2 regions of the Bradyrhizobium sp. CCBAU 45389 genome follow, and region 2 is predicted to be linked to the other one. Evidence: riboswitches for the same ligand, from Rfam matches in the RefSeq annotation. Region 2 holds a riboswitch; the other holds the start of a gene.
What was found. A riboswitch is a leader RNA that binds a small molecule or an ion and turns the genes downstream of it on or off. The one in region 2 is predicted to bind glycine.
Positions count from the first base shown of each region.

Region 1: another riboswitch for glycine. It lies ahead of gcvT (glycine cleavage system aminomethyltransferase GcvT); the one in region 2 lies ahead of XH79_RS33835 (D-amino acid dehydrogenase).

Region 1 covers NZ_LBIY01000097.1:37,162-49,408, forward strand. Annotated here, with positions in the region: gene recA (recombinase RecA) at 1-288, shown strand, start outside; gene XH79_RS33010 (hypothetical protein) at 392-1,384, shown strand; gene gcvP (aminomethyl-transferring glycine dehydrogenase) at 1,538-4,405, opposite strand; gene gcvH (glycine cleavage system protein GcvH) at 4,423-4,791, opposite strand; gene gcvT (glycine cleavage system aminomethyltransferase GcvT) at 4,802-5,947, opposite strand; glycine riboswitch at 6,095-6,185, opposite strand; gene alaS (alanine--tRNA ligase) at 6,406-9,084, shown strand; gene XH79_RS33035 (cyclic nucleotide-gated ion channel) at 9,092-10,318, shown strand; gene XH79_RS33040 (DUF3455 domain-containing protein) at 10,323-10,823, opposite strand; gene XH79_RS33045 (NADP-dependent isocitrate dehydrogenase) at 10,921-12,135, opposite strand.
Region 2 covers NZ_LBIY01000097.1:203,629-215,875, forward strand. Annotated here, with positions in the region: gene XH79_RS33820 (ABC transporter ATP-binding protein) at 1-313, opposite strand, end outside; gene XH79_RS33825 (ABC transporter permease) at 443-1,330, opposite strand; gene XH79_RS33830 (ABC transporter permease) at 1,349-2,290, opposite strand; gene XH79_RS33835 (D-amino acid dehydrogenase) at 2,472-3,773, opposite strand; glycine riboswitch at 3,841-3,946, opposite strand; glycine riboswitch at 3,950-4,054, opposite strand; gene XH79_RS33840 (M20/M25/M40 family metallo-hydrolase) at 4,150-5,280, opposite strand; gene XH79_RS33845 (ABC transporter substrate-binding protein) at 5,551-7,158, shown strand; gene XH79_RS33850 (ABC transporter substrate-binding protein) at 7,288-8,895, shown strand; gene XH79_RS33855 (multidrug effflux MFS transporter) at 9,178-10,428, opposite strand; gene XH79_RS33860 (hypothetical protein) at 10,706-12,025, shown strand; gene XH79_RS33865 (hypothetical protein) at 12,022-12,247, shown strand, end outside.

The sequences.
Region 1 (12,247 bases), 170 kb from region 2:
CAGGTCGAGTTCGACATCATGTACGGCGAGGGCGTCTCCAAGATGGGCGAGATCCTCGATCTCGGCGTCAAGGCCGGCATCGTCGAGAAATCGGGAGCCTGGTTCTCCTATGACAGCCAGCGCCTCGGCCAGGGTCGCGAGAACTCGAAGGCCTTCCTGAAGGCCAACCCCGACATCACCGCCAAGATCGAGACCTCGATCCGCCAGAACTCCGGCCTGATCTCCGAGCAGATTTTGGCCGGCACGCCCGAGAGCGACGCCGACGGCGAGGAGCCGGCGGACGAATAAGCCTTAACGCGGGAAAGTTTTCGCGAGGAGCGGGCACTGAGGACGTTGAGTTGCCGACGTCTTCGGTGCCCGTTTCGTCTTGCGTGAGGGGGGCGCGCCGACGATGAAGCGTGTGATCCTGACCAGTTCGTCCGGCGTTGGTCTTGCTCATGCGAACCGCGCCGACATGGTCGTCCCGCTTATTTTTCGGTTCGTCTTGGGAGTGTTACCCAACGCGCACCACCTGGACGCCTACCTGGAAGGAGACTCTGTAAGAGGCAATCCGGCAGTAATGTGGTTCGATCTTGTCGGCCGGTCTTCCCAGACGGGCCTTGCGCACAAGGGTGCCGGACTGGTCTGGTTCTGCAAGACCTACGGTGTAGACCTCATCGAGCTGTGGTTCGATCCTGAGCCGAACAGTCAGTTGCAGTTGATCTGGATGCTCGATTACCTGCGTTCTCATCCGACGGTCGCCGAGCGTCTGAAGTTGCGCTTTGTCGATTTCGATCTGCGCGGAGCAGATCCCGCAGAGCTTCGTCACCGTGACGTGCGGCAGTTCAATATCGCAGAAAGTGATTTTGCGATCGCCGGAATGGCCTGGGAGGCCTACCGCGCGCCGACGCCCGAGCTTTGCGCCGGGCTGCTCGACAGGCCGCTCGGCAAGCTGTCTTTCCTGAAGCCGGCCATGGAAGACCTGCTATCGGAACTGCCCTCGCCGGTGATGGGACTGGGGGCGACCGAGATGCGGCTTCTCGAGCTGATCGCAAGTGGACACAATCGCACCGATGAGCTGTTTCGGCCTGGCACGCTTGGAGCGCGCGTGTTCGATCCGTGGGAGTTGGGTACGCTGCTCGAAGGACTCGCATTCGGCCCGGCGCCCGCCGTTGCGGGTCTGGACGGCAAGCTGGCGACACTCGATCGGGATAATGCAAGAAGCCGCAACGCTGCCTTTCGCAGCAGCCGGCTGTCGCTGACGGAGTTTGGCAAAGCGGTGCTTGAAGCCCGCGAGGATTTTCGTCGGCTCAATCCGATTCGGCGCTGGTGGGGTGGTACGCTTCTTACCAACGAGCGGCTTTGGCGCTGGGATGCGCAGGGGCGTTCGCTGGTTGCGCCCTAAGTCGAAACTGTAGGGTGGATTAGCCGTGCGATGCGCGAAGCGCCATCGCTCGGCGTAATCCACCACGGTTCGTATCCGTAGAGACAGAAGAGGTGGGTTACGCCAGCGGACTGCGCTTCGCGCAGCCGCGTGCTAACCCACCCTACGAATCCGTTACTCCGCGGCTTCCGCGTAATCGCTCACGGGCGGGCACGAGCACACCAGGTTGCGGTCGCCATAGACGTTGTCGACGCGGCCGACCGGGCACCAGTATTTGTCGGTACGCGAGACGCCATCGGGGAAGCAGCCCTCGCTGCGGGAGTAGGCACGATTCCACGCATCGTCCGCGATGTCGTGCACGGTGTGCGGGGCGTGACGCAGCGGCGACGCTTCGATCTTGAAGCGGCCGGCCTCGACCTCGGCGATTTCTTTCCGGATCGCGATCATGGCATCGCAGAAGCGATCCAGCTCCGCCTTCGATTCCGACTCGGTCGGCTCGATCATCAGCGTGCCCGGCACCGGGAAGCTCATGGTCGGGGCATGGAAGCCATAGTCGATCAAGCGCTTGGCGATGTCGTCGACGGTGACGCCGCTCGTCGTCTTGAGCGGACGGGGATCGACGATGCACTCATGCGCGACGCGGCCCCTGGCGTTCTTGTAGAGCACCGGGAAGTGCGCATCGAGGCGCGCTGCGATGTAGTTGGCGTTGAGGATCGCGATCTCGGTGGCACGCTTCAAGCCTTCGCCGCCCATCATCAGGATGTAGATGTAGGAGATGGTCAGGATCGAGGCCGAGCCGAACGGTGCGGCCGAGACCGGGCCGACCGGAGCATCGGCTTGCGTCGCCGGGTGGCCAGGCAGGAACGGCGCAAGATGCGCCTTGACGCCGATCGGGCCCATGCCGGGGCCGCCGCCGCCATGCGGGATGCAGAAGGTCTTGTGCAGATTGAGATGGCTGACATCGGCGCCGTAATCGCCGGGCCTGCTAAGGCCGACCTGCGCATTGAGATTGGCGCCGTCCAGATACACCTGGCCGCCATGGTCATGCACGATGTCGCAAATCTCGCGGATGTGCTCCTCGAACACGCCATGCGTCGAGGGATAGGTGATCATGACCGCGGCAAGGTCCTTCGAATGCTTTTCCGCCTTGGCGCGGAGATCGTTGACGTCGACGTCGCCGTTCTTCTCGCAGGCCACCACCACCACGTCCATGCCGACCATCGCGGCCGAGGCCGGGTTGGTGCCGTGGGCGGAGGAGGGGATCAGGCAGATTTTTCGGTGGCTCTGCCCACGCGCCGCATGATAGCCGCGGATCGCAAGCAGCCCGGCATATTCGCCCTGCGCGCCTGAATTCGGCTGCAGCGAGATCGCGTCATAGCCGGTGATGTCGCACAGCCATTTTTCCAGCCGCGCGAACAGCGCGTGATAGCCCTTGGCCTGCTCGCGCGGCACGAACGGATGCAAGCTGCCGAATTCCGGCCAGGTCAGCGGCATCATCTCGGTGGTCGCGTTCAGCTTCATGGTGCAGGAGCCGAGCGGAATCATCGCGCGGTCGAGCGCCAGGTCGCGGTCGCTGAGCTTGCGCATGTAGCGCAGCATCTCGGTTTCCGAGCGATGCGCGTGGAAGACGGGATGGGTCAGGAAGGCGGTGGTGCGCTTCAACGCCTCCGGCAGCGCCTCGCGCGTAGTGGCGTCGATCTCGGCATAGGCAAGCGTGCCGCCGAAGGCACGCCAGACCGCTTCCACCGTCGCTGGCGTCGTCGCTTCGTCGAGTGCGATGCGCAAGTTCGTTTCGCCAACGCCGAGATTGATCTTCTCGGCAGCGGCACGCGCGAGGATCTCGGCGCGCTTGGCGTCGGCATCGACGCTAAGCGTGTCGAAGAAGGTCTCGCTATCAGGCGCAAAGCCGAGCTTGCGCAGGCCGGCCGCGAGCACAGCGGCGCGGCGATGCACGTTGCGCGCGATCTGCGTGAGGCCCTCAGGGCCGTGATAGACCGCGTACATCGAAGCAATCACGGCGAGCAGCACCTGCGCGGTGCAGATGTTGGAGGTCGCCTTCTCGCGGCGGATGTGCTGCTCGCGGGTCTGCAGCGCGAGGCGATAGGCAGGCGCCCCGCGCGAATCCACGGAGAGGCCGACGAGGCGGCCGGGCAGCGAGCGCTTCAGCGCATCGCGCACCGCCATATAGGCCGCGTGCGGCCCGCCATAGCCCATCGGCACGCCAAAGCGCTGCGCGGATCCGATCGCGATGTCGGCGCCGAGCTCGCCGGGCGAGGCGAGCAGCGTCAGTGCCAGCAGGTCGGCGGCAACGATCGCGAGCGCGCCCTTGGCCTTCAGTGCGGCGATCGCGGGCCTGAGGTCGCGCAATGCGCCGGAAGAACCCGGATATTGCAGCAATGCGCCGAGCACGTCGGCGTTAGCGAGATCGGTGAGGGGATCGCCGACCACCAGGGTCCAGCCGAGCGGCTCGGCGCGGGTGCGCATCACCGCCAGCGTCTGCGGATGCACGTCCTTGTCGACGAAGAAGGCCTTTGCCTTGACCTGCGAGTGGCGCTCCGCGAGCGCCATGGCTTCGGCAGCGGCGGTGGCTTCATCGAGCAGCGAGGCGTTGGCGACGTCGAGCCCGGTGAGGTCGCAGATCATGGTCTGGAAGTTGAACAGCGCCTCCAGCCGGCCCTGGCTGATCTCGGGCTGGTAGGGCGTATACGCCGTGTACCAGGCCGGGTTCTCCAGGATGTTGCGCTGGATCACCGCGGGGAGGATCGTGCCGGAATAGCCTTGGCCGATCAGCGAGGTGAAGACCTGGTTCTGCGCGGCGAGCTCGGCCATATGCGCGATCGCCTCGGTCTCGCTGAGCGGCTTGCCGAGATCGAGCGGCGATGCCTGCCGGATCGAGGCCGGCAGCGTCTCCGCCATCAGCGCGTCGACGCTTTTGGCGCCGACCGTTTCGAGCATTGCGGTGACATCGCGCACTGATGGGCCGATGTGGCGGCGAACGAAACTGGCGGCGGTCTCGCCGCTGGATTTACGGTGCGCGGTCATCGCCTGCTCCATCGTCCTTAAGCCGTGTGGGCCTTGTAGGCGGCTTCATCCATGAGGCCGCCGAGCTCGCTCTTGTCGGCAATCTTGATCTTGAAGAACCAGGCCGCGCCCTGCGCGTCCGAATTGATCAGCGCCGGCTCGGCGGCCAGCGCCTCGTTGGCCGCGAGCACTTCGCCGGTCATAGGGGCGTAGACGTCGGAGGCCGCCTTCACGGACTCGACCACCGCTGCGGCTTCCGCCTTCTTCAAGGTGCGGCCGACCTTGGGCAATTCGACGAACACGACGTCGCCGAGTTGCTGCTGCGCGTAGTCGGTGATGCCGACCGTGGCGGTATCGCCGTCGATGGCGAGCCATTCATGGTCGGAAGTGTACAGCGTCGTGGTCATTGTCTCGTCCTCAGCGTTTGTAGGTGTTTTTCACGAAGGGCATGGCGGCGACTGCGAGCGGCAGGCGCTGTCCGCGCACCTCGGCGAAGAGTTTTGTGCCGAGCGCGCTCAGGCTCACAGGCACGTAGCCCATCGCGACCGGCGCACTCAGGCTCGGGCCGAACCCGCCCGAGGTAACCTGTCCGACCGGCTCGCCGCCCGCGCTATCGGCAAACAGCAGCGCGCCCTCGCGCACCGGCGCGCGGCCCTCGGCACGCAGGCCGACGCGGCGGCGGGATGCGCCGTGATCGAAATGCGCCAGAATCTTTTCCGCGCCGGGGAAACCGCCGGCACGGGCGCCACCGCTGCGGCGGCTCTTCTGCACCGACCATTCCAGGGCGGCCTCGACCGGCGTGGTGGCGGTGTCGATGTCGTGGCCGTAGAGGCACAGGCCAGCTTCCAGCCGCAGGCTGTCGCGGGCACCTAAGCCGATCGGCAGCACGTCCGGATTGTCCAGCAGCATCTTGGCAAGGCGTTCGGCATCGGCAGCGGGAACCGAGATCTCAAAGCCGTCCTCGCCGGTGTAGCCGGAGCGCGAGACGAAGCACTTGATGCCGGCGACCTCATGCGGGCCGGCGTCCATGAACTTCATGGCCGGGGCCGCCGCACAGAATTTCGCCAGCACCGCTTCGGCCTTCGGGCCCTGCAATGCGATCAGCGCGCGGTCGGCGAGCGAATCGATGATGCAGTCGTCCGAGAGATTCGCGCGCAGATGCGCCTCGTCCTCGGCCTTGCAGGCGGCGTTGACAACCAGGAACAGGTGATCGCCGAAATTGGCGACCATCAGGTCGTCGAGGATGCCGCCATCGGCATTGGTGAACTGGGCGTAGCGCTGCCGTCCCGACGCAATCGCGACGATATCCTGCGGCACCAGCCGTTCCAGCGCGCGGGCGGCGTCCTCGACCTTGCCCGATTTCGGCCGAAGCGCGATCTGGCCCATGTGGGAGACGTCGAACAGGCCCGCGGCGGCCCGGGTATGAAGGTGCTCCTTCAGCACGCCCGCGGGGTACTGCACGGGCATGTCATAGCCCGCGAACGGCACCATCTTGCCGCCAAGGGAGACATGGAGGCTGTGGAGGGGCGTACGTCTAGGGGAGTCTTGGTTGTGCGCTAGCATCTTAAGGGGCCCTCGGCGGTTCCCCGGGGACGATTCCCCGATGGACACCAGTCGAAGCCCCATCTGTCGCTGTGCCTGAGAGTATTATCCCGTCGGCGGACGCAGTCCGGGCCTCAAGCCCGTCGGCGCCTCTTTCCAGATGCTGTCAAAGCCACGCGGTCCTTTTGCCTGAGAGTTTCCGGGGCGGTTGCTCCTTCGGCGCCGGCTGCCTAAAGCCGGTCTCTCCCGACGTGGCCGTACGATACAGATGGGTACAGACCACAGGGTAGCCAAGCCTGTCAACGCGACTTCAGCGGCTTTCAACGGGATTGAGCGCCTGCGGCAACCCTCTGATCTGCTTGCACAGTTTCTGGACAGCGAAGCTGGCCTTGTCTAAAAGCGCTTTGGCCCGCAGATATCAGCCTTAATTTCCGGTTTGGACGGCGGGAGCGGGCCCAAGCACACCCGATTGGATGAACATGAGCGGCGTCAACGAGATCAGGTCGACCTTTCTGAACTTCTTTGCCGAGAACGGCCACGAGATCGTGCCGTCCTCGCCATTGGTGCCGCGCAACGACCCGACGTTGATGTTCACCAATGCCGGCATGGTGCAGTTCAAGAACGTCTTCACCGGCGTTGAGAAGCGGCCGTATCAGCGCGCCACCACGTCGCAGAAATGCGTGCGCGCGGGCGGCAAGCACAACGACCTCGACAATGTCGGCTACACCGCACGCCATCTCACCTTCTTCGAGATGCTCGGCAACTTCTCGTTCGGCGATTACTTCAAGGAGCGCGCGATCGAGCTCGCCTGGACGCTGATCACCAAGGAGTTCGGGCTGAAGAAGGACAAGCTGCTCGTCACGGTCTATCACACCGACGACGAGGCGGCGGGCCTGTGGAAGAAGATCGCCGGCTTCTCCGACGACCGCATCATCCGCATCCCGACCTCGGACAATTTCTGGGCGATGGGCGACACCGGCCCGTGCGGCCCGTGCTCGGAGATCTTCATCGACCGCGGCGAGCACATCTGGGGCGGACCTCCGGGCTCGCCGGAAGAGGACGGCGACCGCTTCCTCGAATTCTGGAATCTCGTGTTCATGCAATACGAGCAGGTGACGAAGGAGGAGCGCGTGGATCTGCCGCGTCCCTCGATCGACACCGGCATGGGCCTGGAGCGCATGGCCTGCATCCTCCAGGGCGTCGAGAGCGTGTTCGAGACCGACCTGTTCCGCCACCTGATCGACGCGACGTCGTCGGCGCTCGGCAGCGGGCCGCAGGAGCAGACGGTTGCCTCGTTCCGCGTCATCGCCGACCATTTGCGCTCCTCCGCCTTCCTCGTCACCGACGGCGTGCTGCCCTCGAACGAGGGCCGCGGCTATGTGCTGCGCCGGATCATGCGCCGCGCGATGCGCCATGCGCAGCTGCTCGGGGCCAAGGAGCCCTTGATGCATCGCCTGGTCCCGGCGCTGGTGCGCGAGATGGGCCAGGCCTATCCCGACCTGATGCGCGCCGAGAAGCTGATCGAGGAAACGCTGCGGCTGGAAGAGACCCGCTTCCGCAAGACGCTGGCGCGCGGCCTTGCCATCCTCGACGAGAAGAGCGCGTCCCTGAAGAAGGGCGACATGTTCGACGGCGACGTCGCCTTCACGCTGTACGACACCTACGGCTTCCCGCTCGACCTGACGCAGGACGCGCTGAAGTCGCGCGGCATCGGCGTCGACCAGGCCGCGTTCACCGACGCGATGGAGCGCCAGAAGGCCAAGGCGCGCGAGTCCTGGAAGGGCTCGGGGGAAGCTGCCTCCGAAGCGATCTGGTTCCCACTGCGCGAGAAGCTGGGTGCGACCGAATTCCTGGGCTACGAGACCGAGAGCGCCGAAGGCGTGGTCTCCGCGCTGGTCAAGGACGGCCAGGAAGTCGCCAGCCTCAAGGCGGGCGAGACCGGCGCGCTTCTGCTGAACCAGACGCCGTTCTATGCGGAGTCCGGCGGCCAGGTCGGCGACACCGGCGTGCTGACGGGTGAGGGCGGCATCAAGTTCCGCGTCACCGACACGCAGAAGAAGCTCGGCGATTTCTTCGTCCACGTCGGCACGGTCGAGAGCGGCGAGCTCAAGCTCGGCACCGCGCTGCAGCTCGAGGTCGATCATTCCAGGCGATCGTCGATCCGCGCGCATCACTCGGCGACGCATCTCATTCATGAGGCGCTGCGCCAGGTGCTCGGCGACCACATCGCCCAGCGCGGCTCGATGGTCGCGCCCGACCGCCTGCGCTTCGACTTCGTGCATCCGAAGCCGATCACGGCGGAGGAGCTTGCCCGCGTCGAGGACATCGCCAACGACGTGGTGCTGGAGAACGACGAGGTCACGACGCGCGTGATGGGCGTGGATGAGGCCCGCGAGGCCGGGGCGCGCGCGCTGTTCGGCGAGAAGTACGGCGACGAGGTCCGCGTCGTCTCCATGGGCAGGACCGCGCGCGAGCGCGGCGCCAATGCGCTCGGCTGGTCGGTCGAGCTCTGCGGCGGCACCCATGTCAAGCGCACCGGCGACATCGGCCTGATCACGCTCACGGGCGAGAGTGCGGTCGCCTCGGGCGTGCGCCGCATCGAGGCGCTGACGGGCAACTACGCGCGAAAACACGCCAACGAGACCATGGCGCTGGCGAAGACCGCCGCGAACGAGCTGCGCACCTCGATCGACGACGTGCCGGCGCGCATCGCCGCGCTGATGGAGGAGCGCAAGAAGCTCGAGCGCGAGCTGTCCGACGCGCGCAAGAAGCTCGCCATGGGCGGCGGCGCATCCGGCGGCAACGGCGCTGCGAGCGGCGTGCGCGAGGTCGGCGACGTCAAGCTGATGGCGCGCGCGGTCGAAGGCATCGAGATGAAGGATCTCAAGGGCCTTGCCGACGACGGCAAGAAGCAGATCGGCTCGGGCGTCGTCGCGATCGTCGGCGTCACCGAGGACGGCAAGGCCGGCGTCGTGGTCGGCGTCACGCCGGACCTCACCGCGCGCTTCAACGCCGTGAACCTCGTCCGCGTCGCTTCCGAGGCGCTGGGCGGCAAGGGCGGCGGCGGCCGGCCCGACATGGCGCAGGCCGGCGGTCCCGACGGCGCCAACGCGACCGCGGCGCTGGCGGCGATCGAAAAAGCGATGGCAGGCGCTTAAGGCCACCATGGGCCTCGTTCCGCGAGGACGTGGGCCTGGCGATCCCGACTTGCGGGATCGCCTCTACGAATTGCTGGAGCACGACCCCCTGGCCTATTCGGTCGGGTCGCGCTTCATCCAGCTGATCATCGCCGTCATCGTGCTCAACGTGGTCGCGATGATCCTCGCCTCGGTGCCGGAGTTAGACGCGCGGTTCGATGCGCTGTTCAGCGCAATCGCGGTCCTCGCCGTCATCGTGTTCGCGCTGGAATATCTGGCGCGGCTGTGGACGGTGGCGGGGCACACCCAGCGCAGGGGCTCGGCGCTGTCCGACCGGCTCTCTTATGCCTTCTCCGCGCTCGGCATCATCGACCTCATGGCGTTCCTGCCGGCTGCGATCGTGCTCGCCACGGGCCGGCACGCGACGCTGGCCGGGCTCGGCGTGCTGCCGTTCTTCAAGCTGATCCGCTATTCGCCGGCGATGCGCTCGCTGCTCGCCGCGGTGCATGCCGAGCGGCGCGCGCTGATCGGCTGCATCGTCATCCTGATCGGCGCGGTCCTGACCTTTGCCTCGCTGCTCTATGCCATCGAGCGCGACGTGCAGCCGGACAAGCTCGGCACCATCCCGCAGGCAATGTGGTGGGCGATCGTGACGCTCGGCACCGTCGGCTATGGCGACGTCGTGCCGGTGACGCCGCTCGGAAAATTCATCTCGACCTTCGCCATCATCAGCGGCTTCGCCATGATCGCGCTGCCGGTCGCGATCATCTCCTCGGCGTTCGCCGAAGAGGTGAAGCGGCGCGATTTCGTCGTCACCTGGGGCATGCTGGCGCGGGTGCCGCTGTTCTCGCATCTGTCCGCGGCGGAGATCGCCGACATCATGCGCCTCCTGCGCGCCCGCACCATCGAGCAGGGCGAGATCCTGGTGCGGCGGGGCGATGCGGCCTCGTCGATGTATTTCATCACCGCCGGCGAGGTCGAGATCGCGCTGCCGAGCCAGCAGGTGCGCCTCGCCGACGGCACCTTCTTCGGCGAGATCGCACTGCTGCACAAGACCAAGCGCAGCGGCACCGTCACGGCGACGCGCAAGACGCGCCTGCTCGTGCTCGACGCCCAGGATTTCCACGCTTTGATCGCGCGCATGCCGACGCTCGCCGATCACGTCCATACCACCGCGAAGGCGCGGCTCGCCGACAGCGGCGATCTCGCGGCGGCGGAGCTGGCGCAGGCTGAGAGGGACGACACGGACCGCTGAGCGGTCAGCCCTTCTTCAGAAACACATAATCAGCCGAGTAGGGCGCGCTCTTGAACTCGCCGGCCTTGTCGCAAGAACCCTCGAGCTTGCCGCCATGGGTGTTGATGCGCTGGACGGTGGTGACGGGCGTCAGGGTGCCGCTGCCGCGGCGGGAGGCGACTTCAAGCTTCAGCCAGGGGATATCGGCAGCCGTTGCGCCGGGCGCGTTGCCGATGGCCTTGCCGACGACGGCGCTGCCGTCGGCGAGCTCCCAGTTCGGGCCGGCATAGTGGCGGCCGACGGTCTTGCCCTCGGAGAGAAGCGTTGCGACCGGTTCGCGGAAGGCCCAGGCGAGCTTGCCGTCGGCGGCGGCCTTGCACTCATAGACCTGCGCGCCCTCGGCGTGGACGCTGAGCACGGCGGTCTCGCCAGGTGCGGCGATGGCCTCGGGGAGCGGATCGGCGGCGGCCGGCCCGGCCATTACTGTGAGCAGCATCAGGCAGGGGACGGCAAGCTTGGTCGACATGGTCGCATCTCCGCGCGAGGGGTCTCAAAAAAAGGGCCGCGCCCAAAGGCGCGGCCCGTGATGATGTCTGGCCCAGTCGGGCAAAATTGCGGTCGGCTTACGCCGCCATCGCCTTGACCAGGTTCTCGGCGACCTTGTCGAGGAAGCCGGTGGTCGAGAGCCAGCGCTGGTCGGCGCCGACCAGGAGCGCGAGGTCCTTGGTCATGTAGCCTTCTTCAACCGTGTCGACGCAGACCTTCTCCAGCGTGGCCGCGAACTTCGCGAGCTGCGGGTTGTTATCGAGCTTGGCGCGATGCGACAGGCCACGGGTCCAGGCGAAGATCGAGGCGATCGAGTTGGTCGAGGTCTCCTTGCCCTTCTGGTGCTCGCGGTAGTGGCGGGTCACCGTGCCGTGGGCGGCTTCGGCCTCGACGGTCTTGCCGTCGGGGGTCAGCAGCACCGAGGTCATCAGGCCGAGCGAGCCGTAGCCCTGCGCGACCGTGTCGGACTGCACGTCACCGTCGTAGTTCTTACAGGCCCAGACATAGCCGCCGGACCACTTCAGCGCCGAGGCCACCATGTCGTCGATCAGGCGGTGCTCGTAGGTCAGGCCCTTGGCCTCGAATTCCTTCTTGAACTCGCGGTCGTAGATGTCCTGGAAGATGTCCTTGAAGCGGCCGTCATAGACCTTCAGAATCGTGTTCTTGGTCGAGAGATAGACCGGATAGTTGCGCAGCAGGCCGTAATTGAGCGAGGCGCGGGCGAAGTCGATGATGGAGTCGTCGAGGTTGTACATCTCCATGGCGACGCCGGCGCCCGGAGCCTTGAACACTTCCTTCTCGATCACGGTGCCGTCCTCGCCGACGAACTTCAGCGAGAGGGTGCCCTTGCCAGGGAACTTGATGTCGGTGGCGCGGTACTGGTCACCATAGGCATGGCGGCCGATGATGATCGGCTTGGTCCAGCCGGGAACGAGGCGCGGCACGTTCTTGCAGATGATCGGCTCGCGGAAGATCACGCCGCCGAGGATGTTGCGGATGGTGCCGTTCGGCGACTTCCACATCTGCTTGAGGTTGAATTCCTTCACCCGGGCCTCGTCCGGGGTGATGGTGGCGCACTTGACGCCGACGCCGACCTTCTTGATCGCCTCGGCGGCGTCGATGGTCACCTGATCGTTGGTGTGGTCGCGGTACTCCATGCCCAGGTCGAAATACTGCAGTTCGACATCCAGGAACGGGTTGATCAGCTTGTCCTTGATGTACTGCCAGATGATCCGGGTCATCTCGTCGCCATCGAGTTCGACGACGGGATTGGATACCTTGATTTTTGCCATGTTCGGGGAAGCCCTCTTGGGAACGGCGCTGGTCGCGCCAACGTGAATATCCGCCGCCTCTTAGCACCTGATAGCAGCGGGCGAAAGCCAAGTGATTATGCACTTTTAGCTC
Region 2 (12,247 bases):
GCGCGGTCATCGGCTCCTGGAAGATCATCGCCATCTGCGTCGCGCGGAGCTGGCGCAGGCGGCGGTCGGTCGCGGTGAGCAGCTCTTCGCCGACCAGCTTGACGCTGCCGGAGGTCGGCACCAGCGTGCCCTTCGGCAACAGGCCCATCGTGGTGAGCGAGGTCACCGACTTGCCCGAGCCGCTTTCGCCGACGAGGCACAGCGTCTCGCGTTCGCGCACCTGGATCGAGATGCCGTCGATGATGTTGGCGCCCTTCGGCTTCTTGCCGACGGAGACGACGAGGTTGTTGATGTCGAGAACAGGGTTGGTCATGCGAACTCTCTCGTCATTCCGGGGCGCGCGCAGCGCGAGCCCGGAATCCATCGGGCGTCAGTCCAGGCGTTGAAATGGATTCCGGGCTCGCGCCAAGGGGCGCGCCCCGGAATGACAGTGCCACTCGCATCACTTCCCCTCCCGCTGCTTCATGCGGGGGTCGAGGGCGTCACGGGCGGCGTCGCCGATCAGGTTGATGCTGAGGATGGCGATCGAGAGCAAAAGGCCCGGCCAGAAGATCAGCGAGGGCTTGATCTGGAAGTACTGGCGGCCCTCGGCCATGATGTTGCCCCAGGTCGGCGTCTCCGGCGAGATGCCGGCGCCGAGGAAGGAGAGGATCGCCTCGGTGAGGATCGCGGAGGCGCAGACATAGGTGCCCTGGACGATCAGCGGCGCGATCGTGTTCGGCATCAGATGGCGCCACATGATCTTCGGCAGGCTGGAGCCGACCGAGATCGCGGCCTCGACGTAAGGCTCCTCGCGTGCCGACAGCACGACCGAGCGGACCAGGCGCGCCACGCGCGGAATCTCAGGGATCGTGATCGCGATCAGCACGGTCCAGAGGCTGGCGCCGGAGAGCGACACCACGGCGATGGCGAGCAGGATGCTCGGCATCGCCATCAGGCCGTCCATGATGCGCATCATCACGGAATCGACCAGCTTGAAGAAGCCGGAGACGAGGCCGATCGAAAGGCCGATGACGATCGACAGGATCGCCGAGCCGATGCCGATCAGCAGCGAGATGCGGCCGCCATAGACCACGCGCGACAGGAGGTCGCGTCCGTAGGCGTCGGTGCCGAGCAGGAATTGCGCCGAGGCCGGTTTCAATCGCTGCGACGGCGCAAGCTGGATCGGATCATGCGGCGCGATCAGCGGCGCGAGGATCGAGATCACCACGATTAGCGCGAGCAAGACTGTTGCCGTGGCGATGATCGGCGTCGAGGTGAGGAAGCCGAAGCGCGGCCGCAGCGGCGACGTGATCGGAATGGACGACTGGGGAAGGGTATCGACTGACATATTGTTCTTGTCCTTGCCTCAGTACCGGATCCGGGGATCGAGCAGGGTGTAGGCGACGTCGATGAGGAGATTGACGACGACGTAGATCAGCGACGTCAGCAGGATCATGGCCTGGATCACCGGATAGTCGCGCGCCAGCACCGCATCCACGGTGAGGCGCCCGATGCCGGGGATGTTGAACACGCTCTCGGTGACGACGACGCCGGAGATCAGCAGCGCAAAGCCGGTGCCGACCACGGTGATCACGGGCACGGCGGCGTTGCGCAGCGCATGCCGCATCATCACGGCAACCTCGTTGATGCCTTTCGCACGCGCCGTTCGCACGTAATCTTCGCCGAGCACGTCGAGCATCGCCGCGCGCGTCATGCGCGCGATCAGCGCGATGTAGATGAAGGACAGGGCGCAGGTCGGCAGGATCATGCGCTCGAAGAACGGACCGAAGCCGTTGAAGATGCTCCGGAAGCCCTGCACCGGCACCCAGCGCAGGTCGATCGCGAAGACCTCGATCAGGACATAACCGACCACGAACACCGGCACCGAGAAGCCGAGGACCGACAGGCCCATCACGAAACGGTCGATCCAGGTGCCGTGCTTCCACGCGGCGATCACGCCTAAGGGAACTGCGACGATGACGGCGAGGATGATGGTGCACAGCGCGATCGAGATCGACGGCTCGACGCGCTGGCCGATCATCTTCATGACCGGCAGGTTGGAGATCAGCGAGGTTCCGAGGTCGCCATGCAGCAGCTTGTTCACCCATGTGATGAACTGCACGATCAGCGGCTCGTTGAGGCCGAGCGATTCGCGGATGCGCTCGAGCCGTTCCGGCGTCGCGTTGTCGCCGGCGAGGATTGCGGCGGGATCGCCCGGCGTTAGCCGCAACAGCAGGAACACGAACAGCGCGACGACGCCCATCACGGGCACCGCGGCCAGAACGCGGCGAATGAGATAACCTAGCATGCACCTATCTCCGGCTGCGGAACTTGTGGGGCCCTGGGGCGTCCGTGGATTCGATCGTGTCTATCATGCGCGCCTGTCACTCGGGCTGGAAAGCCGGCCGGAGATGCCGACTTTTCGGGGCAAATTGTGTGCCAAGGGCAGGGCGGTCGCAAGAGGCCGCCCCGCGTCCGGTCCAAACCACTCAGGATGCATGATGCAGCTCACGCTCAACCCCCAGTGAAGGCACGGTCGGCGGCGCATTGAGCCCGCGCCAGCCGTCGATGGTCCCAGCGATCATCTGCGCGGTCGCGGCCGACAGGGTCCAGCCGAGATGGCCGTGACCGGTGTTGAAGAACACGCCCGGCATCCTTCCTGCGCGCACCACCGGCATCATGTTCGGCATCATCGGGCGCAGCCCGGCCCAGGGCACGACGCGCGATGTTTCGATGGCGGGGAAGTTGCTGCGCACCCAGTCGACCAGCGGCTGCACGCGGTCGGCGCGGATGTCGCGATTGAAGTCGTTGAACTCGGCCGTGCCGGCCACACGTAAACGATCGGCACCGAGCCGGCTGGTGACGATCTTGGCGGCTTCGTCGAGCAGGCTGACGGTCGGCGTCGCGTTGCGACTCTCGGCGGTGTCGAGCTGCACGGTGATCGAGTAGCCCTTCACGGGGTAGACGTTGATGCGATCGTCGAGGAGGGCGGCGAAGTGGCGGCTGGCGACGCCGGCGCAGACCACGACCCCGTCCGCCTTCAGCATGCCGCGTGCGGAGGCGAGGGCATCGCTTGCAGCAAGATCGGCCCAGCCGAGCACGAAGCCGCTGCCGGCGCGCGCGATTGAATCGATATCGGCTTCATGGATGAAGGTCGCGCCACGCCGCTTGCAGGCGTCCGCCAGCCCGCGGGTGAACTTGTGGATATCGCCGGTCGCATCCGACGGCGTGTAGAAGCCGCCATAATACGCCTTGCGCAGCGTCGGCTCGATCGCGCGGATCTCCTCCGGCGTCACTGGACGGCGATCGAGGCCGCCTTCCTGCAGCAGCGCGTTGACGCGCAGGCCGGATTCGAAACCCGCCTTGTCGTGATAGATGTGAAGGATGCCGCGGCGCTCGAGATCGAAGTCGATGCCTTCGCGCGTTGCGATCTCGAACAGATGCTTGCGGGCTTTGATCGCAAGCCGCGTGGTCTCGATGGTGTTGGCGCGGTAGTTGCCGATGTTGGCGACGAACTCGCTCATCCACGAATATTTGTGCCAGTTTGGCCGCGGGTTCATCAGCAGCGGCGCGTCGCGCCGGAACATCCAGCGCAGGCCTTTGAGGATCGTCGCGGTGCTGTTCCACACTTCGGCATTGCTGGCGGACAGCTGTCCGCCGTTGGCGAACGATGTCTCCATCGCGGCATAACGGTGCTTGTCGAGCACCGTTACCTTGTAGCCGCGTTCGAGCAGGGCATAGGCAGTCGTCACGCCGGTGATGCCGGCGCCAATGATGGCGATATGGGTCATGGCAGGTTCGGGGCTCCCGTGAGTTAGGATAGGTCGGCCGCCGGCCAAAGGCCGTTGGCGGCGCCCCATCTGTCACGGTTACCTGAGAGCTTGATCCGCTGCGGATCACGCAACGGACTATCCCCTTCGGTGGACGCCACGATTGCCTGAAATCGCGCCGCCTCTCTCCAGATCGTCCTGACGATACAGTCCTTTTGCCTGAGAGTTTCCGGGGCGGTTGCTCCGTCGGCGTCGCAACGAAAGCTGAATACCTTCGTTGCGATCTCTCCCGCATCGTCGCGTGGACAATCGAGCAGTACGATACGCCTCATTTTTAGACAAGGCTAAATTTAGACCGCGACTGCCAACGCATTGTGCAGTGCAAGGTTGATTCAATTTATTCCAGCGTCGCCAGCAATCCCGCCATCAAGCGCCCGCGTTCGACGAGGCTATCGACCTCGATGAACTCCTCCAGCGTGTGGCCATTGCCGCCGCGCACGCCGAGGCCGTCGAGAGTCGGGATGCCCATGGCGCCGGTGAAGTTGCCGTCGGAGCCTCCGCCGGAGCTCGCATGCGGTAATTCCGCGCCAAGGGATTTGGCGATGCCGCGCGCCTTCTCATACAGCGCCATTGTGCCGGCATCCGGCTCCCAGACCGGCCGCGTCACGCCGCGTGTCACCTTGAAGGTCACGTCGTTGTTGGTGCCCGAGAGTGCCAGCATCTTTTCGACACCGCGGTCGAGATCGGCCTGGCGTTTGGCCATCGACAGCGCCTCGCCGGTGGCGGTCGTAGCAACGCAGTTCACCCACTGGCCGCCATGCACGACGCCGACCGAGAAGGTGCAGTCCTCCGTCGTCATCGCGTCGATCGCGAGAATCTGCCGCGCCATTTCGCGGATCGCCGAACGTCCCGCCGACAGCGTCGCGCCGGCGTGGCTCGGCCGTCCCGTCGCCTCGAGATTGAAGCGTGCGATGGCGTAACGTCCGGTGGTGACGCCGTTGTCGGCGCGGCCGGGCTCGGGCACCAGCACGTATTTATTGCGCGCGGCTTCCGCCTCGATGATGTCCCGGGTCGAAGGCGTGCCGACCTCTTCGTCGGGCGTGAACAGCACGGTGATCGGCAGCGGTGTCGTGAACGAGGCGCGCGCCAGCTGGCGGATCGCTTCCAGCGAGAGATAATTGCCGCCCTTCATGTCGTAGATGCCGGGGCCGTAACACTTGCTGCCCTCGCGCCGCCATTTCAGCTTCTCGATGGTGCCGACCGGGTGGACGGTATCCATGTGGCCGGCGATCAGGATGCCCGGCTCGCCCTGTTTCGGATGCGGAAAGCGCGCGCGGATCACGCCGCCGAAACCCTGGCGGCCGGCGATGCGTTCGATCGTCGCACCCATGATCGCCATGTCCCGCGCCGCGATATCGAGCATGCGGTTCACCGCGTTCGCGTCCCAGGTCGGGCTTTCGCATTCCACCCAGGTGCGCAGGCCCTCGAGCATGGCCTCGGAATCGAAGGGAAGATTGGCTGGATTCATCTCAATGTCTCTCAAGCTGCGAAAGATGGAACGCGCATTGCATCGGCGCGCGGCAGGACAAGCGGAGAGCGTTGTAGAGCTAAACCGATCTTTGTGGAGCCCGTGCGCGCGCCGCGAGGGCTTGCGACGAAACCGGATTGACGCGCTCAACACTGTCTGCAAGTCTCGAAAAGATAAAGGCATTGCATGAGGTTAGTTCGCCCAAGGAACGAACCGGATGCTCAACCAATAACCTGCCTTTGAACAGTTTCACGTCAGGAGAAACTTTTTATGTCCAACTTCATGCGCCGGGGGCCTCGCGCGCTCGCCTCCAAACTTGCGCTGTCGGTCGTCGCGCTTTCAACGGCGCTGGCCTCGCCAGTGCTTGCGGCCGGCAAGACCCTTACCGCCGTGATGCATTCCGACCTTCGCATCATCGACCCGATCTTCACCACGGCCTACATCACGCGTGACCATGGCTACATGGTCTACGACACGCTGGTGGCCCCCGATTCGAATTTCAAGATCCAGCCGCAGATGGCGGACTGGAAGATCTCCGATGACAAGCTGACCTACACCTTCACGCTGCGCGACGGCCTGAAATGGCATGACGGCGCGCCCGTGACGGCGGAAGACTGCGTCGCCTCGCTCAAGCGCTGGGCCGCGGTCGACGGCATGGGCCAGAAGCTCATGGACTTCACGGCGAGCATCGAGGCGACCGACGCCAAGACCATCACGCTGAAGCTGAAGGAGCCCTACGGCCTCGTCCTCGACTCCATCGGCAAGCCGTCCTCGCGCGTCGCCTTCATGATGCCGAAGCGTCTCGCCGAGGTGCCGCCGGACAAGCAGATTCCCGAGCAGATCGGCTCGGGCCCCTTCAAGTTCGTGCAGGGTGAATTCCAGCCGGGCGTGAAGGCGGTCTACGTCAAGAACACCGATTACGTGCCGCGCAAGGAGCCGGCGAGCTGGACCTCCGGCGGCAAGGTGGTGAAGGTCGACCGCGTCGAGTGGATCACGATGCCGGACTCGCAGACCGCGGTGAATGCGCTGCAGTCGGGCGACATCGACTTCATGGAAAACCTGCCCTACGACATGCTGCCGGTGCTGGAAGCGAACAAGGAGCTCACGATCGAGGTCTCCAACAAGTTCGGTTTCCAGACCCTCGGCCGCATGAACTTCCTCTATCCGCCGTTCGACAACGTGAAGGTGCGCCGCGCGGCCCTGCTGGCGATGAACCAGAAGGACGTTCTCGACGCGCTCGTCGGCAACGCCAAGTACCAGAAGATCTGCGGCGCGTTCTTCATCTGCGACACGCCGCTGGCGACCGATGTCGGCGCCGAAACCCTGGTCAAGGGCAACGGCATGGCGGAAGCCAAGAAGGCGCTTGCCGAGTCCGGCTATGACGGCACCCCGGTCGTGGTGATGGCGCCTGGCGACGTCACGACGCTGAAGGCGCAGCCGATCGTGGCCGCCCAGCTGCTGCGCGAGGCCGGCTTCAAGGTCGACCTGCAGGCGACCGACTGGCAGACGGTGGTGAGCCGCCGCGCCAGCCAGAAGCCGCCGAAGGAAGGCGGCTGGAACATGTTCTTCACCAACTGGGTCGCGGCCGACGTCGCCAACCCGATCGCCAATCTCTCGATCGGCGGCCAGGGCAAGAAGGGCTGGTTCGGCTGGGCGGAAGACGCCAAGATCGAGCAGCTCAAGGACGCCTTCGTCCGCGCGCCCTCGATCGACGAGCAGAAGAAGATCGCAGCCGACATCCAGAAGGAAGCCTACGAGCAGGTGATCTACATCCCGCTCGGGCAGTACCTGCTGCCGAGCGGCTGGCGCAAATCGCTCACCGGCGTGCTCGACGGCCCGGCGACGCCGCTGTTCTGGAACGTCGACAAGTCCGAGTAAGGGGAAGGCGCGCCATCGCGCCTTCTCGACCATCGCGCGGCGCCGCTGTCATCAGCGGCGCCGCTTGCCGGGAGAACTGCCAAGAGCACTACCAAGAAGACTGCCAACAGAACTGCCAGGAGAACTTCGATGTTCGAAATGATGCGCCGGGGACGTCTTGCCTTCGCCTCCAAACTTGCACTTTCGGTCGTGGCACTTTCGGCACTGGCATCGCCAGCTCTTGCCGCGGGCAAGACCATCACCGCCGTGATGCATTCGGATCTGCGCATCCTCGATCCGATCTTCACCAGCGCCTATATCTCGCGCGACCATGGCTACATGGTCTACGACACGCTGATCGCGACGGATTCGAACTTCAAGAGCCAGCCGCAGATGGCGGATTGGAAGATCTCCGACGACAAGCTGACCTACACCTTCACGCTCCGCGACGGCCTGAAGTGGCATGACGGCACGCCCGTCACCGCGGAAGATTGCGTCGCCTCCCTGAAGCGCTGGGCTCAAGTCGACGGGATGGGGCAGCAGATGATGCTGTTCACCGCGAGCATCGAGGCGACCGACCCAAAGACCATCACGCTGAAGCTGAAGGAGCCGTACGCGCTCGTGCTGGAATCGATCGGCAAGCCGTCCTCGCGGGTCGCTTTCATGATGCCGAAGCGTCTTGCCGAAACGCCGGTGGACAAGCAGATCCCCGAGCAGATCGGCTCCGGCCCGTTCAAGTTCGTGCAGGGTGAATTCCAGCCCGGGGTGAAGTCGGTCTACGTCAAGAACACCGACTATGTGCCGCGCAAGGAGCCGGCGAACTGGACCACCGGCGGCAAGGTGGTGAAGGTCGACCGCGTCGAATGGCTTACGATGCCGGACTCGCAGACGGCGTTGAACGCGCTGCAGTCGGGTGACGTCGATTTCATGGAATATCCCGCCATCGAAATGTTGCCCGCCATCGAAGCCGACAAGGAGCTCAAGATCGAGATCCTGAACAAGTTCGGATTCCAGACGGGCGCGCGGATGAACTTCCTTCATCCGCCGTTCGACAACGTCAAGGTCCGCCGCGCCGCATTCCTGGCGATCAAGCAGAAGGACGTGCTCGATGCGCTGATCGGCAACCCCAAATACTACAAGACTTGTGCTGCGGCCTTCATTTGCGACACGCCGTTCGCGACGGACATTGGCGGCGAGACCCTCGCGAAGGGCGGCGACATGGCTGCGGCCAGGAAGGCGCTCGCCGAGTCCGGTTACGACGGGACCCCGGTCGTGCTGATGGCGCCGGGCGACGTGCTGCTGCTGAAGGCTCAACCGATCGTGGTGGCTCAGCAGCTGCGCGAAGCCGGCTTCAAGGTCGACCTGCAGGCGACCGACTGGCAGACGGTGGTGAGCCGGCGCGCCAGCCAAAAGCCCCCGAAGGAGGGCGGCTGGAACATGTTCATCACCAACTGGGTCAGCGCCGACGTGGACAACCCGATCTCCAACGTCGCCGTCGGCGGCCAGGGCAGGAAGGGCGGCTGGTTCGGCTGGGCGGAGGACGCCAAGATCGAGCAACTCAAGGACGCCTTCGTTCGCGCGAGCTCGGCGGAGGATCGCAAGAAGATCGCGACCGAGATCCAGAAGGAAGCCTATGACCAGGTGCTTTACATGCCGCTGGGTCAATATCAGGCGCCGAGCGCGTGGCGGAAGTCGCTTACGGGTGTGATCGACGGCCCGGCGACTCCGGTGTTCTGGAACATCGACAAGTCGGAATAGGCTGTCGCCTGCATCCGAAAAAAAAACGGCGCCGCGGGTCTCCGCGGCGCCGTTTTCCATGGCGCAATACTTCTTTGATCCGCCTCTAGCAGTGGCTGTCGCGCACCTGCTCGAGCCCTTCACTCGCGAATGGCAGACTTGTGTCCGGCCGTTCCTCGGAATGCCCTGGCTGTGGAGCGGGTTGCTCCACTTTCCACGCGGGCTGATCCGGCTTCTTCTTTGGTTCCATCTCGCCATCCTCTCGATTGCTGCAGGACAACATGGAGGCGGCGGGGAAGTTCCTCACGTCACGGGACGATGATGCGGCTTGAACAGCCGTCCCTTCTCCACCACCAGAACGATTCCGAGCGCAGCCAGCGTCGACAGGAAGAAGCCGACCGAGAACGGCAGCAGCGTGCCGTCGAAGCTCTGGCCGATCGCCATGCCGACCACGATGCCGATCAGGGTCGTGATCGAGCCGTAGAGCGACGACGCGGTACCGGCGATGTGGCCCTGCGGCTCCATGGCGAGCGCAGTGAAGTTGGCGACCATCATGCCGAACGAGAACATCATCAGCGCCGAGAGCACCATGAACAACGCGAGCGGCAGCACGCCGAGGATCTCCGTCAGCAGCATCACGCCCGCCACCACGGTGTAGAGCGTCAGCGCGCCGTGCGAGATCACGCGCATGCCGAGCCGTCCGACCAGCTGCGAATTGAGGAATCCGGCCACAGCCGTGCCGGCCGCGATCGCGGCGAAGGCGAGCGGAAAGTAGTGACCGAGATGGTAGACGCCGGTGAAGACCTGCTGGGCGCAGAACACGTAGGCGAAGAGGGCGCCGATGACGCTGCCGGCAGCCGTCGCGTAGCCGATGGTCTGGCGGTTGGTCACGGTCTGGCGGAAGGCCGAGAGCACGTCGGCGGGCGCCAGCGACCGGCGCTCCGATTCGGGAAGCGTTTCAGGCAGCCGCAGCACGCACCATGCGAGCGCGAGCAGGCCGTAGAGCATCAGCACGACGAAGATGCCGCGCCAGGCCGTCACCAGCAGCACCGCCTGTCCGAATGACGGCGCGATCACGGGCACCGCGATGAATACCATCATCGCCAGCGACATCACGCTCGCCATGCGGCGGCCGACATAGCAGTCGCGCACGATCGAGGTCGCGATCACGCGCGTTGCCGAGGTGCCGAGCCCCTGCAGCGCGCGCGCCAGCAGCAGCGTCTCGAACGAGGGCGCGGCGACCGCCAGCACGCTCGCGACCGCATAGACCGCCATGCCGCCGAGCAGCACCGGACGGCGGCCGAATCGGTCCGACAACGGGCCCATGACGAACTGGCCGACGCCGAAGCCGATCAGGAAGGTCGACAGCACCAGCTGGAGGTGATTGGCGACGGGAATCTTGAATGCCGCCCCGATATTGGGCAGCGCCGGCAGCATCATATCCATCGCGAGCGGATTCAGCGCCATGATGGACGCGATCACGATGACAAATTCGGGAAAACCCATGGGCCGGTGTCCCGAGGACACCCAATCGTCGGCATTGACGTCGGACAAGAAGCTCACCTCTGAAATTCAGGGCTTTTTCTAACGTCCATGCTGCGACGCACAACCCATGTTTCGGGATGGCTGTCAGGCAGGGGCGGGGCGGACACGAGTTGGTGAGGTAGCCCGTCACTCCCGCCGTCCCAGCCGCGCGCCGGCAACCAGCCATTCACCATAAGATCGCGGACGGCGCACCGGGGAGATGAATCCGAAACTCATCCTGTCCATTGTGGCCTGACGGCGTGCTGCGGCAGGCGCCCCGGAACCCGGCAAGACAAGGTATTTCGCAGTGTCCGACGTAGCACGATGGTTGGGCCCCTCGGTCGACATGACGGCACGGCGAAACACCTGGCTTGCCTGGCTGATCGGGCTGACGGCGCTGCTGGTGCTCGGCAATCTCGTCAGCGACGGCACGCTTCCCCTGAATTACGGCTGGGACGTTCGCGTCAATTGCGCCGCGGTCGATGCCTATGCCAATGGGCTCGATCCCTACTTCGTCAAGAACCTGAAGGGCACCAGGTTCTCCTACCCCTATCTGCCTGTGACGCTCGATGTGTTTCGCCCCGTGTGCGCCGGCGGCGTCCTCGTCGCTCATCACATGGGCGTCTATCTCGTGCTCGGCGTGCTCTGCGGCCTGCTCCTGCCGGGGCTTGGCCGGACGCGAGCTACCCCGCGCGACGTTGCGCTCAGGCTGCTCTGCGTGTTCGGCGCGTTCATCGGCTTCGAATGGGTCTGGGCGTCCGGGAATTTCGCCATCCTGGGCGGCCTGCTGACCGCGGTCGCGCTGAGGCTCCTGCTTCGCCCGACGGCATCCGCCGCTGAGGATCGCGGCTTCGCCTTGCGCGCCGGCGGCGCCGCGCTGCTAGGTCTCGTGACCTCGTTCAAGCTGGTGTTCTGTCCCGTGATCGCCGCGCTCTATTTCCTGCCGCTGCCGCGCGCGCGCAAGCTGGCGCTGATCGCGGTGGCCGCGTTCGGCTTCGCATTGCCGATCCTGATCTCGAAGCTGTTCTACGGCGACCTGTTCGCGAGCTGGGTGGGTGTGCTAACGAAGCAGATCCCCGATCAGCATGCCGTCGAGCTCATGGAAACCAATCCGTCGCTGCTGCTGCTGGCGCGCAGCCTCCTGGAGCAGGTCGGCCTCGGCGACAGCAAGCCGGCGATGTTCGCGACCTATGCGCTCGCAGCACTCGCGCTCGTGCTCGTGCCGTTCGTGCTATCCGTCCTGCGCGCGGTCGGCAGCGGACCGGTTCGGGCAGGGGGATCGCTTTTGACGCGGCTCGACCGCTGGCTGATCGACCATCCCCACGTGGCCGCGCGCATCACCGTGCTCGCGATGTTTGCGCTCTATGTCAGCTCGCCGCGCCTCAAGGAATATGCCTTCTTCGAGCTCGCGGTCTATGCCGCGGTTCTCATCGCCGACCTTCCGGCCTTGGCGCTCGCCGCCATGCTCACCGTCGGCTTCCTCGCTCCCGGCCTGGTCTCGATCACGGGGCACACGGTGGAGGGCGGCTTTGTCCTCCTCATCGTCGCGCTGCTGTGCTTCTGGATCCTGCTGCTCGATTTTCGCGCGGAGCCGATGCGTCTTGAGACGCAGGACGCGCGTTCATGACGAGCCTCGCCTCGTCCGCAGATGCTGGATCTCTGGCCGCGAACGCGTCGGGAAGCCGCTGGCTGACCTGGTTGATCCTGCTTGCGGCGGCGCTTGTCGCCATGTCCGTCACCGTCGACCTCGCCGCGGAGAATACCTTTGGCTGGGACGTGCGGATCAATTGCGCCGCGGTGGACGCTCACCTCCAGGGGCTCGATCCCTATTTCGTCAAGAACCTGAAGG